One region of the Alloactinosynnema sp. L-07 genome, then DNA from elsewhere that is predicted to be linked to it. Evidence: riboswitches for the same ligand, from Rfam matches in the RefSeq annotation. Region 1 holds a riboswitch; each other region holds the start of a gene.
The links. Region 1 has a riboswitch for cobalamin ahead of cobN (cobaltochelatase subunit CobN). Riboswitches for the same ligand answer to the same signal wherever they lie in the genome.
Positions count from the first base shown of each region.

Region 1 (4,044 bases):
TCAACCGCTTGGTGATCACATCCCACGGCTTGAGTCGGTCCGACAGCGAGATCGTGCAGAAGTCATGACCCAGCGGCGCACCTACCCGGCTGGCGACGGCCTGGGCCGCGGTCAGGCCGGGCAGTACCCGCACCGGCACGTCGGTCCACTGTGGATCGGTGGCGACCTCCAGTACGGCCGTGGCCATGGCGAACACGCCCGGATCGCCTGACGACACGACCGCCACTCGCCTGCCGCGCTTGGCCAGGTCCAGGGCGAACGCGGCTCGCTCGGCCTCCACCTGGTTGTCGGAGGCGTGCCGCTGCTGGCGCGGGTTCGGCGGGACCCGGTCGAGATAGGTCTTGTACCCGACCAGGTCATCGGCCGCCGCCAACGCCTCCTGGGCTTCAGGGGTGAGCCACGGTCGACCCGCAGGCCCGGTACCCACCACCACAACCTCTCCGGAGACCTCGGTCTCAGGATGGATCTCAGCGCCTCCTGATACGCCCTCGTTGACCGGGCTCGTCAGCAGCGCCAGAGAGAAGTACGGCACCGTTGTCGGGTCCACTTCGGACAGCGGCAGACTGCGCCCGGTCTCCCACGTGGCCCGCTCCACGTACCGTGCCTGGTCCAACTTGCCCGCCGCCTCGAACGCCGCGCGGACCTTGCCGAACGTGCGACCCAGCTTGAGCACCGCCGCCGAGTCCGTGGCCGCCAAGTGCCGCGCCAGATCCTCGGCGGGCAGCGTCCCAGGCAGGATCGTCAGCACTTCCTCACCCTCGACCAGCGGCCGCCCCAGCACCGCCGCCGCCGCGCTCACCGACGTCACGCCGGGAACGACCTCCGTGCGATAACGCCCGCACAGCCGCTTGTGCATGTGCATGTACGACCCGTAGAACAGCGGGTCACCCTCGGCCAGGACCACGACATCGCGACCCGCGTCCAAGTGCACGGCCAACCGGGCCGCCGCCTGTTCGTAGAACTCGGCCATCGCACCCGCGTAGCCGCCGGGGTGGTCGGTCGTCTCGACGGTCAGCGGGTAGACCAACTGCTCCTCGATCTGACCTTCCCGCAGGTAGCGGGCCGCGACACCGCGCGCGATGGACTTGCCGTGGCGGGCGCTGTGGTAGGCGACCACGTCGGCCTCGCCGATCAGCCGCGCGGCCTTGACCGTCATCAGGTCCGGGTCGCCGGGGCCGAGCCCGACGCCGTAGAGGGTGCCCGTCATTCCTGCTCACTCGCGATCGCGTTCACCGCGGCGACGGCCATGGCGCTGCCGCCCCGCCGTCCCCGCACCACCAGATACGGCACGCTTCCGTGTTCGGCCAACGCTTCCTTGGACTCGGCCGCGCCGATGAAGCCGACCGGCAGGCCCAGGACCGCGGCGGGCCGCGCGCCCTCGTCGATCATCCCCAGCAGCCGGAAGAGTGCGGTCGGCGCGTTGCCGATGGCCACGACCGCGCCGTCGAGCTTGTCGCCCCACAGCTCCAGTGCCGCCGCGCTGCGCGTGTTGTCCAAAGTGGACGCCAGGTCGGGGACGCTGGGGTCGGACAGCGTGCAGATGATCTCGTTGTCGGCGGGCAGCCGCTTGCGGGTGATGCCGCTGGCGACCATGTGCGCGTCACACAGGATCGGCGCGCCCGCGAGCAGGGCCGCGCGGGCGGCGGCCACGACGTCGGGGGAGTAGGCGATGTCCTCGACCAGGTCGACCATCCCGCACGCGTGGATCATGCGGACCGCGACACGGGCCACGTCGGCGGGCAGCCCGGCCAGATCGGCCTCGGCCCGGATCGTGGCGAACGAGCGGCGGTAGATCTCCGCGCCGTCCCGGATGTAGTCGATCAACATTCCAGCCTTCCGTCCACCACGTAGCCACGCTCGGTGGCCACCACGTCCATCACCCCGGCGGGCTTGCCGCACCGCCGGTCACATCCCGACCAGTGCGCGGGCCGTCCCAGCGGCCGCGCGTCGGCCCGCACATCGGCCAGCGACTTCGCGCAGCCCGGTCGCCCGGTGCACGCGGTCACCCCGAGCCATGGCGAGTCCGGGTCACTGATCAAGCCGTCGATCCCCGGATCGCCGCCCGCGACGACGAAGCCACGCCACGGGGTCAGCACCACGTCGCCGAGTCGCGCTGCCTGGTCGGCCGTCAGCCTGCCCAACGGCACACCGAGGCCGAAGCCCGCGCTCCCGTCGGCGAACTCGACTGGCCCGACCGGCCCGACGACCGGCGGCCTACCCGTGATTCGTTCCTCAGTTCGGGGGAACAGCCCGGCGATGCGATCGGCGGGCAACTCGGCGACGCGCCACTGCTCGTCGCGCAGCTCCAGGAACGCTGTCGCGGCGGCCAGCATCGTCTCGACCACCTGGTCCGGCCGGACGCGGACGCCGTGGTCGGCGCCGCCCAGCAGGATCGCGACCGCGTCGCCCACCGGCAGCGCGGCCACGTCGGCGCCGAGCCAGGCGACATCGCCGCGGCCGTCGTCGAAGGCGAACAGGAACCGGCCCGGCAGCGCCGCGAGATCCGCGCGCCCGCACAGCTCATGGTCCAGTTCGGCCGCGAGCCCGGGCCGGCCGAGCGGCGAAGACATGATGTTGCGCACTTTCTCGTGCGTCAGCGACGGCAGCAGGCCCGCTCCGGCCAGCCGCGCGCCCAGCTCGACCTCGGCGCCGTCGGCCAGGCCGCGGACCTGGAGGTTGGCCCTGGAGGTCAGTTCCAGCGTCCCGTCGCCCAGCTCCCGCGCGGCGTCGGTGAGGGCTCTGACCTGCGCGGATGTCAGTCGGCCACCCGGAACGCGGACCCGCGCGAGACCGCCGTCCGCCGCCCGGTGCACGTCGAGTGCACCAGGGCAGGCATCGGCGCCCATACGGCGCTGGGAGGAAGGCACTGCCCGAATATAGGGTGAGCCGGACAAAGCGATGGCAAGCGGAGGAAGCCGGTGTGAGTCCGGCGCGGTCCCGCCACTGTCACCGGATCGGTTCATCCGGTCCGGGAGCCAGAAACTCCGGCCGTCGCAACCCACTACCCGGGGCGCGGACCCCAGGAAGGGCCTCATGATCCTTTTGCTGTCGACCTCCGACACCGATCTGCTCTCCGCGCGCGCCAGCGGCGCCGACTACCGGCTCGGCAACCCGGCCCGCCTCGGCGTGGCCGACCTGCCCGCACTGCTCGACGGCGTGGACGTGGTCATCGTCCGCCTCCTCGGTGGCCGCCGTGCCTGGGAGGAAGGGCTCGACGCGCTGCTCGCCGGACCCCGGCCGGTCGTCGTTCTCGGCGGCGAGCAGGCCCCGGACGCCGAGCTGATGGAGTGCTCGACCGTGCCGGTCGGCGTCGTCGCCGAGGCGCACAGCTACCTCGCGCACGGCGGTGCCGACAACCTGCGTGAGCTGTTCCACTTCCTGTCCGACACGCTGCTGCTGACCGGCGAAGGCTTCGCCAAGCCCGCCCAACTCGCCGCGTGGGGTCCGCTGGAGCGCACCGCTCGACGCACCGAGGGTCCGAAGGTCGGCATCCTCTACTACCGCGCCCACCACATCGCCGGGAACACCGCGTTCGTAGAAGCGCTGGCCTCGGCGGTCGAGGACGCGGGCGGCCAGGCCGTCCCCGTCTACTGCGCCTCCCTGCGCACCGCCCCGCAGGACCTGCTCGACGTCCTCGGCACCGTCGACACCCTGGTCGTCACCGTCCTCGCCGCGGGCGGTACCCGCCCGGCCGACGCGTCCGCGGGCGGCGACGAGGACGCGTGGGACGTTGGCGCGCTGGCCGCGCTGGACATCCCGATCCTCCAGGGCCTGTGTCTGACCTCCAGCCGCGAGACGTGGGCGGAGAGCGACGACGGCCTGTCGCCGCTGGACACCGCCACCCAGGTCGCCGTGCCCGAGTTCGACGGCCGGATCATCACCGTCCCGTTCTCCTTCAAGGAACAGGACAAGGACGGCCTGTCGGTCTACGTCGCCGACGCCGAGCGCGCCGCCCGCGTCGCTGGGATCGCGGTCAAGCACGCGACGCTGCGCCACGTGCCGCCCGCCGAGCGCAAAGTCGCGCTGATGCTGTCGGCGTACCCG
Region 1 covers NZ_LN850107.1:2,481,873-2,485,916, reverse strand. The annotation lists gene cobJ (precorrin-3B C(17)-methyltransferase) at 1-1,207, opposite strand, end outside; gene BN1701_RS11145 (precorrin-8X methylmutase) at 1,204-1,824, opposite strand; gene BN1701_RS11140 (precorrin-3B synthase) at 1,821-2,867, opposite strand; cobalamin riboswitch at 2,863-3,008, shown strand; gene cobN (cobaltochelatase subunit CobN) at 3,034-4,044, shown strand, end outside.

Region 2 (4,044 bases), 590 kb from region 1:
ACCGTGGTCCTGCTGGCGGTCGCGGCCACGGTGCTGGCGTACCTGACCGGGGTGGTGATCGGGATGGCGGCCGGGCTCACCCGCGCGGACCCGGTGCTGATGCGGCCGGTGGACGTGCTGCTGGCGATCCCGCCGTTCCTGGTCCTGGCGGTGCTGGCCGCCGCGTCCGGCCGGGGCTGGCTGGTGGTGGTACTCGCCGCGGCGCTGGCCAACATCCCCGGCATCGCCCGCGTGGTGCGCGCGGCGACGCTGGAGGTCGGTGGGCGTGGGTATGTGGAGGCGGCGCTCGCGCGCGGCGAGTCCAAGGCGAGCGTCGCCGCGCGCGACGTGCTGCCCAACATCGCCGCGCCGATGCTGTCCGACGTCGGATCGCGCGTCAGCGGCACGATCGCCATGGTGGCCGGGGCCAACTTCCTGGGCCTCGGGCTCCAGCCGCCCGCCGCCGACTGGGCGCTGATGGTCGCCGAGAACCGCATGGGCCTGGCGTTGCAGCCGTGGGCCGTGCTCGGCCCGGCCCTGCTGATCGCCCTGCTGACCATCACCGTCAACCTCGGCGGCGACGAGATCGCCGCCGCGCTTCGCCGCGACCGCAAGGAGATTCCGGCATGACTGGCACGACTCCCGCCGTGGACGTGCGGGGCCTGCGCGTGGTCACCGACTCGGGCAGGCCGATCGTCGACACCGTCTCGTTTTCCGTCGAGGCGGGACAACTGCTGGCCGTCATCGGCGAGTCCGGCTCCGGCAAGACCACCACCGCGCTGGCGCTGCTCGGGTGGGCCAACGCGGGCACGGCGATCGACGCGGGCGAGGTCGTGATCGCGGGCGAGTCGATGCTCGATAGGCCCGACGTCCGCTCGCTGCGGTCCACTTTGGTCAGCTACGTGCCGCAGGATCCGTTGCGGGCGCTCAACCCGGCCCGCCGCGTCGGCGTGCAGCTCGCGGAGATCCTGCGCGTCCACGGCATGCGGCAGGACGCCGACACCGCGATCGCGACCGCACTGGACCGGGCGCGGCTGCCCGCCGATCCCCGGCTGCTGCGCCGGTATCCCCACCAGCTGTCCGGCGGGCAGCGGCAGCGGGTGGTCATCGCGCAGGCGCTGCTGCTCGACCCGGCGGTGATCGTCCTGGACGAGCCGACCACCGGGCTCGACGCGGTCACCCAGCGGGAGTTCCTGACCCACCTGCGGCAGCTGCGCGCCCAGACCGGGGCGGCGATGGTCTACGTGACCCACGACGTCGCGGCGGCGGCCGAGGTCGCCGATCGGGTCGTTGTCATGCGGGCGGGCGTGATCGTCGAGCAGGGCCCGGCCGACGAGGTCATCGGCCGTCCCCGCGAGCCGTACACCCGCGAGCTGATCGCGGCGACGCCCGACCCGCGCGCCCGGGTCGCGGCCCGGCCGGAGACGCCGACGGTGCTGCGGGTACGGGGGCTGACCGCGTCCCACGGGTCGGTGGTCGCGGCCCAGGACGTCGACCTCGACCTCACCGCCGGGCGGTGCCTGGCCCTGGTGGGGGCATCCGGGTCCGGCAAGACGACCATCGGCCGCTGCGTCGCGGGGCTGCACCGCCCCGACGCGGGCACGCTGACCATCGACGGCGTCACCATGACTCACCGGCGCACCCGCGACCAGCGCAAACGTATCGCCATCGTGGTCCAGTCCCCCGGTGACTCGCTCAATCCGCGCCGGACCGTGGGCGCCGAACTCGCCCGCGTGCTGCGGTTCTTCGGCACGGGCAGCGAATCCAGGGTCGGCGCGTTGCTCGACAGCGTCCGACTGCCGCGAGAGCTGGCCGACCGGTACCCGGCCCAGCTCTCCGGTGGCGAACAGCAGCGCGCGGCGATCGCCCGTGCGCTGGCCGCGGACCCCGCGGTGCTGGTGTGCGACGAGATCACCTCCGCGCTCGACGTCTCGGTGCAGGCGTCCGTCCTGGGTCTGCTGAGCGAGTTGCAGCGCGACCTCGACTTGGCGCTGCTGTTCATCACCCACGACCTCGGCGTCGTCGCCGCGATCGCCGACCGGGTCGCGCTGCTCGACGGCGGGCGGATCCACGCGCAGGGCCCGACGGGCGAGATCCTGCGCGACGACACCCCGCACCCGCTGGCCGAGCGGTTTCTCACGGCCGCCCCAGCAACCCGACACGCCCACAACATGTAGTTGCCAATCGACGCTCCACACCCCATGTATGGTGTCGATCAGAGCTGGTTCGGCCGTCCAATCCAGGGCGGTCGTCGTAAGAGGGAACCCGGTGCGAGTCCGGGACTGCCCCGCAGCGGTGAACGGGAACGACAGCCGTCAGGAAGCACTGGACACATCACTAGTCCGGGAAGCGACGGCCAGTAGGCGCCACCAGGCACGCCCGTGAGTCCGAAGACCTGCCAGCCGCCCCGCACGCGCCGCGTGCGGGCGTCCGGGCCCCGAGGGAGGGCGCGAGGGCGACGCGGTCGCGTGCGCCCGCTCGGTCTTCGCGTGTCTAGGTGGCCCGGCGGTTCGACCGAGCTCGCGAGGAGAGAGCTGTGACGGTCTCTGACCTGTCGACCCCAATCAGTCCACAGAGGATTGACACACTGGGGACCACCATGCGGGTGCGCAAGCGCAGTGGCGCACTGGAACCCGTGGATGTGGCCAAGATCGTCCGGGCGGTGCGCCGGTGTGCCGTCGACCTTGCCGACGTCGACCCGCTGCGGGTCGCGACGCGGACGATCAGCGGTCTCTACGACGGCGCGACCACCGCCGAGTTGGACCGGCTGTCCATCCAGACCGCGGCGGAACTGGTCGCCGAGGAACCCGAGTACTCCAAGCTCGCCGCGGGCCTGCTGTCGGCCTACATCGACAAGGAGGTGCGCGGGCAGGGCGTCGCGTCGTTCAGCCAGAGCGTGCGACTGGGTCATTCCGAGGGCCTGATCGGGGACGCGACGGCCACGTTCGTCGCCGCCCACGCGCGCAAGCTCGACGACGCGATCGACGAGTCGGCCGACCGGCGGTTCGAGTACTTCGGGCTGCGCACCGTCTACGACCGCTACCTGCTGCGGCACCCGTCGACGCGCTCGGTGATCGAGGTGCCGCAGTACTGGCTGTTGCGGGTGGCGTGCGGGCTGTCGCACACGCCCGCCGAGGCCATCGCCTTCTACCGGCTGATGTCGTCGCTGGCCTACCTGCCCAGCTCGCCGACGCTGTTCAACTCCGGTACCCGGCACACCCAGATGTCCTCGTGCTACCTGCTCGACTCGCCGAAGGACGAGTTGTCGTCGATCTACGAGCGGTACGCCCAGATCGCGCACCTGTCGAAGTTCGCGGGCGGCATCGGCGTGCAGTGGTCGCGGGTGCGCTCACGGGGCGCGCTGATCCGCGGCACCAACGGGCATTCCAACGGGATCGTGCCGTGGCTGCGCACGCTGGACGCGTCGGTCGCGGCGGTCAACCAGGGCGGGCGGCGCAAGGGCGCGGCCTGCGTCTACCTGGAGACCTGGCACCCCGACATCGAGGAGTTCCTGGAGCTGCGCGACAACACCGGCGAGGACGCCCGGCGCACCCACAACCTCAACCTGGCCAACTGGATCCCGGACGAGTTCATGCGCCGGGTCGAGGCCGACGCCGACTGGTCGCTGTTCGACCCCGACGAGGTGCCGGAGCTGCCCGACCTGTGGGGCGACGAGTTCGACCGCGCCTACCGGGCCGCCGAGGAGGCGGGCCGCGCGGTGCGCACGGTCAAGGCCCGCGACCTGTACGGGCGGATGATCCGCACCCTGGCGCAGACCGGCAACGGGTGGATGACGTTCAAGGACACCGCCAACCGCACCTGCAACCAGACCGCCGAGCCCGGCAACGTGGTGCACCTGTCGAATCTGTGCACGGAGATCCTGGAGGTCACCAGCGACACCGAGACCGCCGTGTGCAACCTCGGGTCGGTCAACCTCGGCGCGCACGTCGATGGCGACGACATGGACTGGGCGCGGCTGCGGTCGACGGTGCGGACCGCGGTGACATTCCTCGACCGCGTGATCGACATCAACTACTACCCGACCGAGCAAGCGGCGCGCAGCAA
Region 2 covers NZ_LN850107.1:3,067,774-3,071,817, forward strand. The annotation lists gene BN1701_RS13550 (ABC transporter permease) at 1-609, shown strand, start outside; gene BN1701_RS13555 (ABC transporter ATP-binding protein) at 606-2,156, shown strand; cobalamin riboswitch at 2,185-2,397, shown strand; gene BN1701_RS13560 (ribonucleoside-diphosphate reductase subunit alpha) at 2,579-4,044, shown strand, end outside.
Region 2: another riboswitch for cobalamin. It lies ahead of BN1701_RS13560 (ribonucleoside-diphosphate reductase subunit alpha); the one in region 1 lies ahead of cobN (cobaltochelatase subunit CobN).

Region 3 (4,044 bases), 580 kb from region 1:
CCGCCCAAGCGCCGAGTCCGATCGCCAGCGGGACCACCACGGCCACGGCGACAGCGGCCAGCACCAGGGTATTCGGCAGCCGCGCGCCGACGATCTCGGTCACCGGCCGACCGGAGTACAGCGACCGACCGAGATCCCCTTGCAGCACACTGCCCATCCAGTCGACGTATCGGTCGACCAGCGGCCGGTCCAGGCCCAGTTGGGCGCGCAGGGCTGCCTTGTCGGCCGCGGAGCCGCCGCCCGAACCCGCGCCCTTGGCCAGGATGACGTCGACCGCGTCACCGGGCAGCAGCCGCATCGCCGCGAAGATCACCACCGAGGCCGCCCACACCACGCCGACGGCACCGAGCAGCCGCAACGCGACGTACCGGCGCATACCGTCCACAGTGGTCACATCCATACGTTCCGGTAGCCGCACCAGTCGTCGGTGGCCACGGTGGTCCCAGCGAAACCGCGCACGCGCGGGCTCACGCCGTCGAGCCACTTGGCGTAGGAGTGGATGATGTATCCGCCGTCGGACCACAGTTCCTGCTGCAGTTCGAGATAGCGCTGCCCGCGCTGCTCGGCGTCCAGGGTGCCGCGCGCCGTGGCGAACTTCCGGTCCCACTCGGGCCGCTTCCACGCGGTCTCGTTGGTGGGCGCGGTCGACACGATCGCCTGGCCGTAGAACCACTCCAGGGCGTAGCTGCCCCAGCTGGTCTGGGTGAACGGCTGCTTGAGCCACACGTCGGTCCAGTACGAGTCCGCCGCCGACTTCGACACGTCGATGGTGATCCCGGCCTTCTTCGCCTGCTCGGCGAACAGCAGCGCCGACTCGACGAAGCCGGGCGTGGCGTCGGAGGTGTGCAGGGTGACCGTCAGGTTCTCCTTGCCCGCTTCCCGCAGCAGCGCGCGGGCCTTCTCGGGGTCGTAGGCGCGCTGCGGGATCGAGTCGGCGTAGTTCGGCGCGCCCTTGCCGTACAGGTCGTTGCCGACCTCGCCGTATCCGAAGTAGACGGAGTCCACGATGGCCTTTCGGTCCACTGCCAGCCGCAGTGCCTCCCGGACGCGGGGATCGGTGAACGGCTCCCGATCGATGAGCATGTTGAACGCCTGGAACGTGCCCACCGGTGACTGGTGGATCGTCAGTGCCGGATTCCCCTGCTGTGTCTTCCCTTGCACATGGGACAGCTCGTGCACGATGTCGGCCGCGCCGGACAGGAACACGTTGAGCCGTGCGTCGGCGCTCGCGGCGAGGATGATCTCGACGCTGTCGACATACGGTTTGCCGTCCTCCCAATAGGAGTCGTTGCGCAGCAGCGTGGTCCGCTCGCCCGGCGCCCAGTCGCCGAACCGGAACGGCCCGGTGCCGACCGGCGGATGCTGCTTGTCGAACGTGTTCGTCCCGTTCTGGACCACGTAGACGTACCAGCCCGCCAACAGCGCGCCGAGATCGGCCATCGGCTGCGTCATCCGGAGCTCGACGGTGGTGTCGTCGACCTTCCGCGAGCCTGCGAGATCGATCATGGACAGGTCCGCGGCGGCGGGCAGCTTGTTGGCCGGGTCCAGGATCCGCTTGACGCTCCACAGCACGTCGTCGGCGGTCAGCGGCTTGCCGTCGTGCCAGCGCACGCCCTTGCGGAGTCGGACCGTCCAGACCGTCCCGTCGGCGTTGGGTTCGAGCGACTCGGCCAGTCGTGGCCGCAGCGTCAGGTCGTGGTTGTAGGCCACCAGCTTGTCGAACACGTTCTTCGCCACCGCGCCACCACCCCACGATCCTGCCAGGTGCGGGTCGAGTACGTCGTCGGTGGTGCTGGCCCCGGAAACCACCACCCGCAGATTCCCGCCCCGCCGGGGCGTCTCGCTCGCGTTGCCGGTGGCGTTGCCCGGCCCGCACGCGGGAGCGCCGAGGAGGACCGCGCCCGCGAACGCTCCTTTGAGGATGGTCCGGCGGGAGGGCAGGGTCGATCGATCGAACATGGGTGAACTCCTTGAGCGCACAGGAAAGAGCCATGCGCCCGCGTCGGCGCATGGAGGAACCGCGGATCGCTCAGACCCGCTGGGATGTCAGTGAACGGCGGTCAGCGCCGGGAAAGGTTCCTGTACGAAAGGAGAATGACTGGGTGAACGACAGTCCGCACGGCAACTGCCTCTCTCGGGGAGAACCGCCCCGGATGGTGAGGTAGCGATGGTCGAGTCTCCTGACTCGTCGGATCAACGCTTCTCCCCGGCCTTCCCACCCCTGGTGGGGCAGTGGCCAGTCGCGGGAGTCGCTCACCGATCACAGTGGCGGTACCGTGCCGGATTCACACCGGCTTCCTCGTCGCCATCGCCTGGTCGCGCCATCATGGCAGAACACCCGCGCCTTGACCAGACAGCTGGTTGTCGGTTCGATCACCGTCAGACTGTGGTGTCAGTTGAAGGGGTGGTCGATGAGCAAAGACACGGGCACGAAACCCGACACCTTGGAAGGTTTGGGGGAGCAGGACAGGTACTCGGCCTATCTGCGCGCCGCGCAAGGCGGAGACCGCTCGGCGCTGGATGTCCTGGTCGCCGAGTTGACCCCGCTCGTCTGGCACGTGGCGCGAGGCGGCGGACTTGACCGGAACGCCGCCGAGGACGTCGTTCAGACTGTCTGGCTCACGCTGTTGCGTCACCTCGACCGGCTCGCCGAGTCCAGGGCCTTGGTCGGCTGGCTGATCACCACGACGCGGCGGGAGGCCAGGCGGGCCCGAGCGTACGGGGCACCCCCGGCGTCGGCCGAGCTGGTGATCGACGACTCGCCGCTGAGTGGCCAGTCGGACCAGTACCTGTGGGTGGCCTTCCAGCGGTTGCCCCAGCGCTGCCAGGAGCTGCTGCGACTGACGGTGCTTGCCGGACGGGCGGAATATCGTGTGGTCGCCGACGCTTTGAACCTGCCCCTCGGCAGCATCGGTCCGACCCGAGGGCGCTGCCTCAACGCCCTGCGGGCTCTGTTCGACGAAGTCATTGCCGAAGTCCGGGTGGACGTGCCGTCCGACATCTCGACGCTGCGATTCCTGGATGAGGAGAAGGTTCCGCAGGTCGCTATCCCCACGGAGCCGGACGCCGACGACCTGACGATCCCGATCACCATCTACCTCGCCGACGAGGCGGGCCATGAGCGGGTCGAAGCCGAACTTGAGGTCCTCCTTCGGACGGCCGGACTCGAGATGGCCGATCGCGACGACCCCGTCCTCGGCTCGTGGTTTCGACGCATGCGAGCGCGCACCCGCGACGTCGCGCGCTCTCCAATAGCTGGCGAGGCCGCAGCGGTCGCCATGCACGCCGTCGAATCCCGCGGCGTGCTCGCCCACGACGCGAACGTGACCGCCACGCTCATGCAGAACCTCGGCCCGCTTCTCACCTCACTACAGTCCACAAAGGATGCCGTGATCAGGGTCGGGGCGCTCCTTGTCGTGAAGGTGGAGTGGGTGGTCGCCGTGCACCAGCTGACCTCGGTCCAGCAGCTTCGCCTCGACCACCAGCCGCACCTGCTGACCTCACCGAGAGACATCCTGCACGCGCTGCACCTGTCCTCAGACCCCGCGACACCCTCGTTGGCGAGTTCGAACGGCAAGTGGATTCCGTCCGGGGAACCAGGGGACCGCGATCCGTCGCTCACGCGTGGTGCGCAGATGATTACCGAAGGTCAGGGAGGACACCCCGAGCAAAGTCAGGCGTAGCGACCCAGACCGATCAGGAATCGAGAAGCGAAGCCTCAGCGCCGAACCTAGTGTTGCCGCCATAGACGACGTCGGCTACGACGGGCAGCGACCTAAGGAACAGCCATGACCTCCATCAAATCCATCACCCTCGAAGTACCCGACCCCGCGCTCGCCGAAGCCTTCTACAAAGAGGCATTCGGTCTTGACACCCAAGTGCGCCTACGGGCCTCGGAAGCGCCGACGACCGGCTTTCGCGGGTTCACGCTCTCGCTCACCGTGTCCCAGCCATCCATCGTCAAGGGACTCATCGGCGCAGCCCTCGACGCGGGTGCCACGTCGCTCAAACCGGTCGCGAAGTCGTTCTGGGGCTACGGCGGGG
Region 3 covers NZ_LN850107.1:3,062,964-3,067,007, reverse strand. The annotation lists gene BN1701_RS13545 (ABC transporter permease) at 1-394, opposite strand, end outside; gene BN1701_RS13540 (ABC transporter substrate-binding protein) at 391-1,959, opposite strand; cobalamin riboswitch at 2,152-2,341, opposite strand; partial or broken gene BN1701_RS37275 (RNA polymerase sigma factor) at 2,412-2,960, shown strand; gene BN1701_RS13530 (glyoxalase) at 3,789-4,044, shown strand, end outside.
Region 3: another riboswitch for cobalamin. It lies ahead of BN1701_RS13540 (ABC transporter substrate-binding protein); the one in region 1 lies ahead of cobN (cobaltochelatase subunit CobN).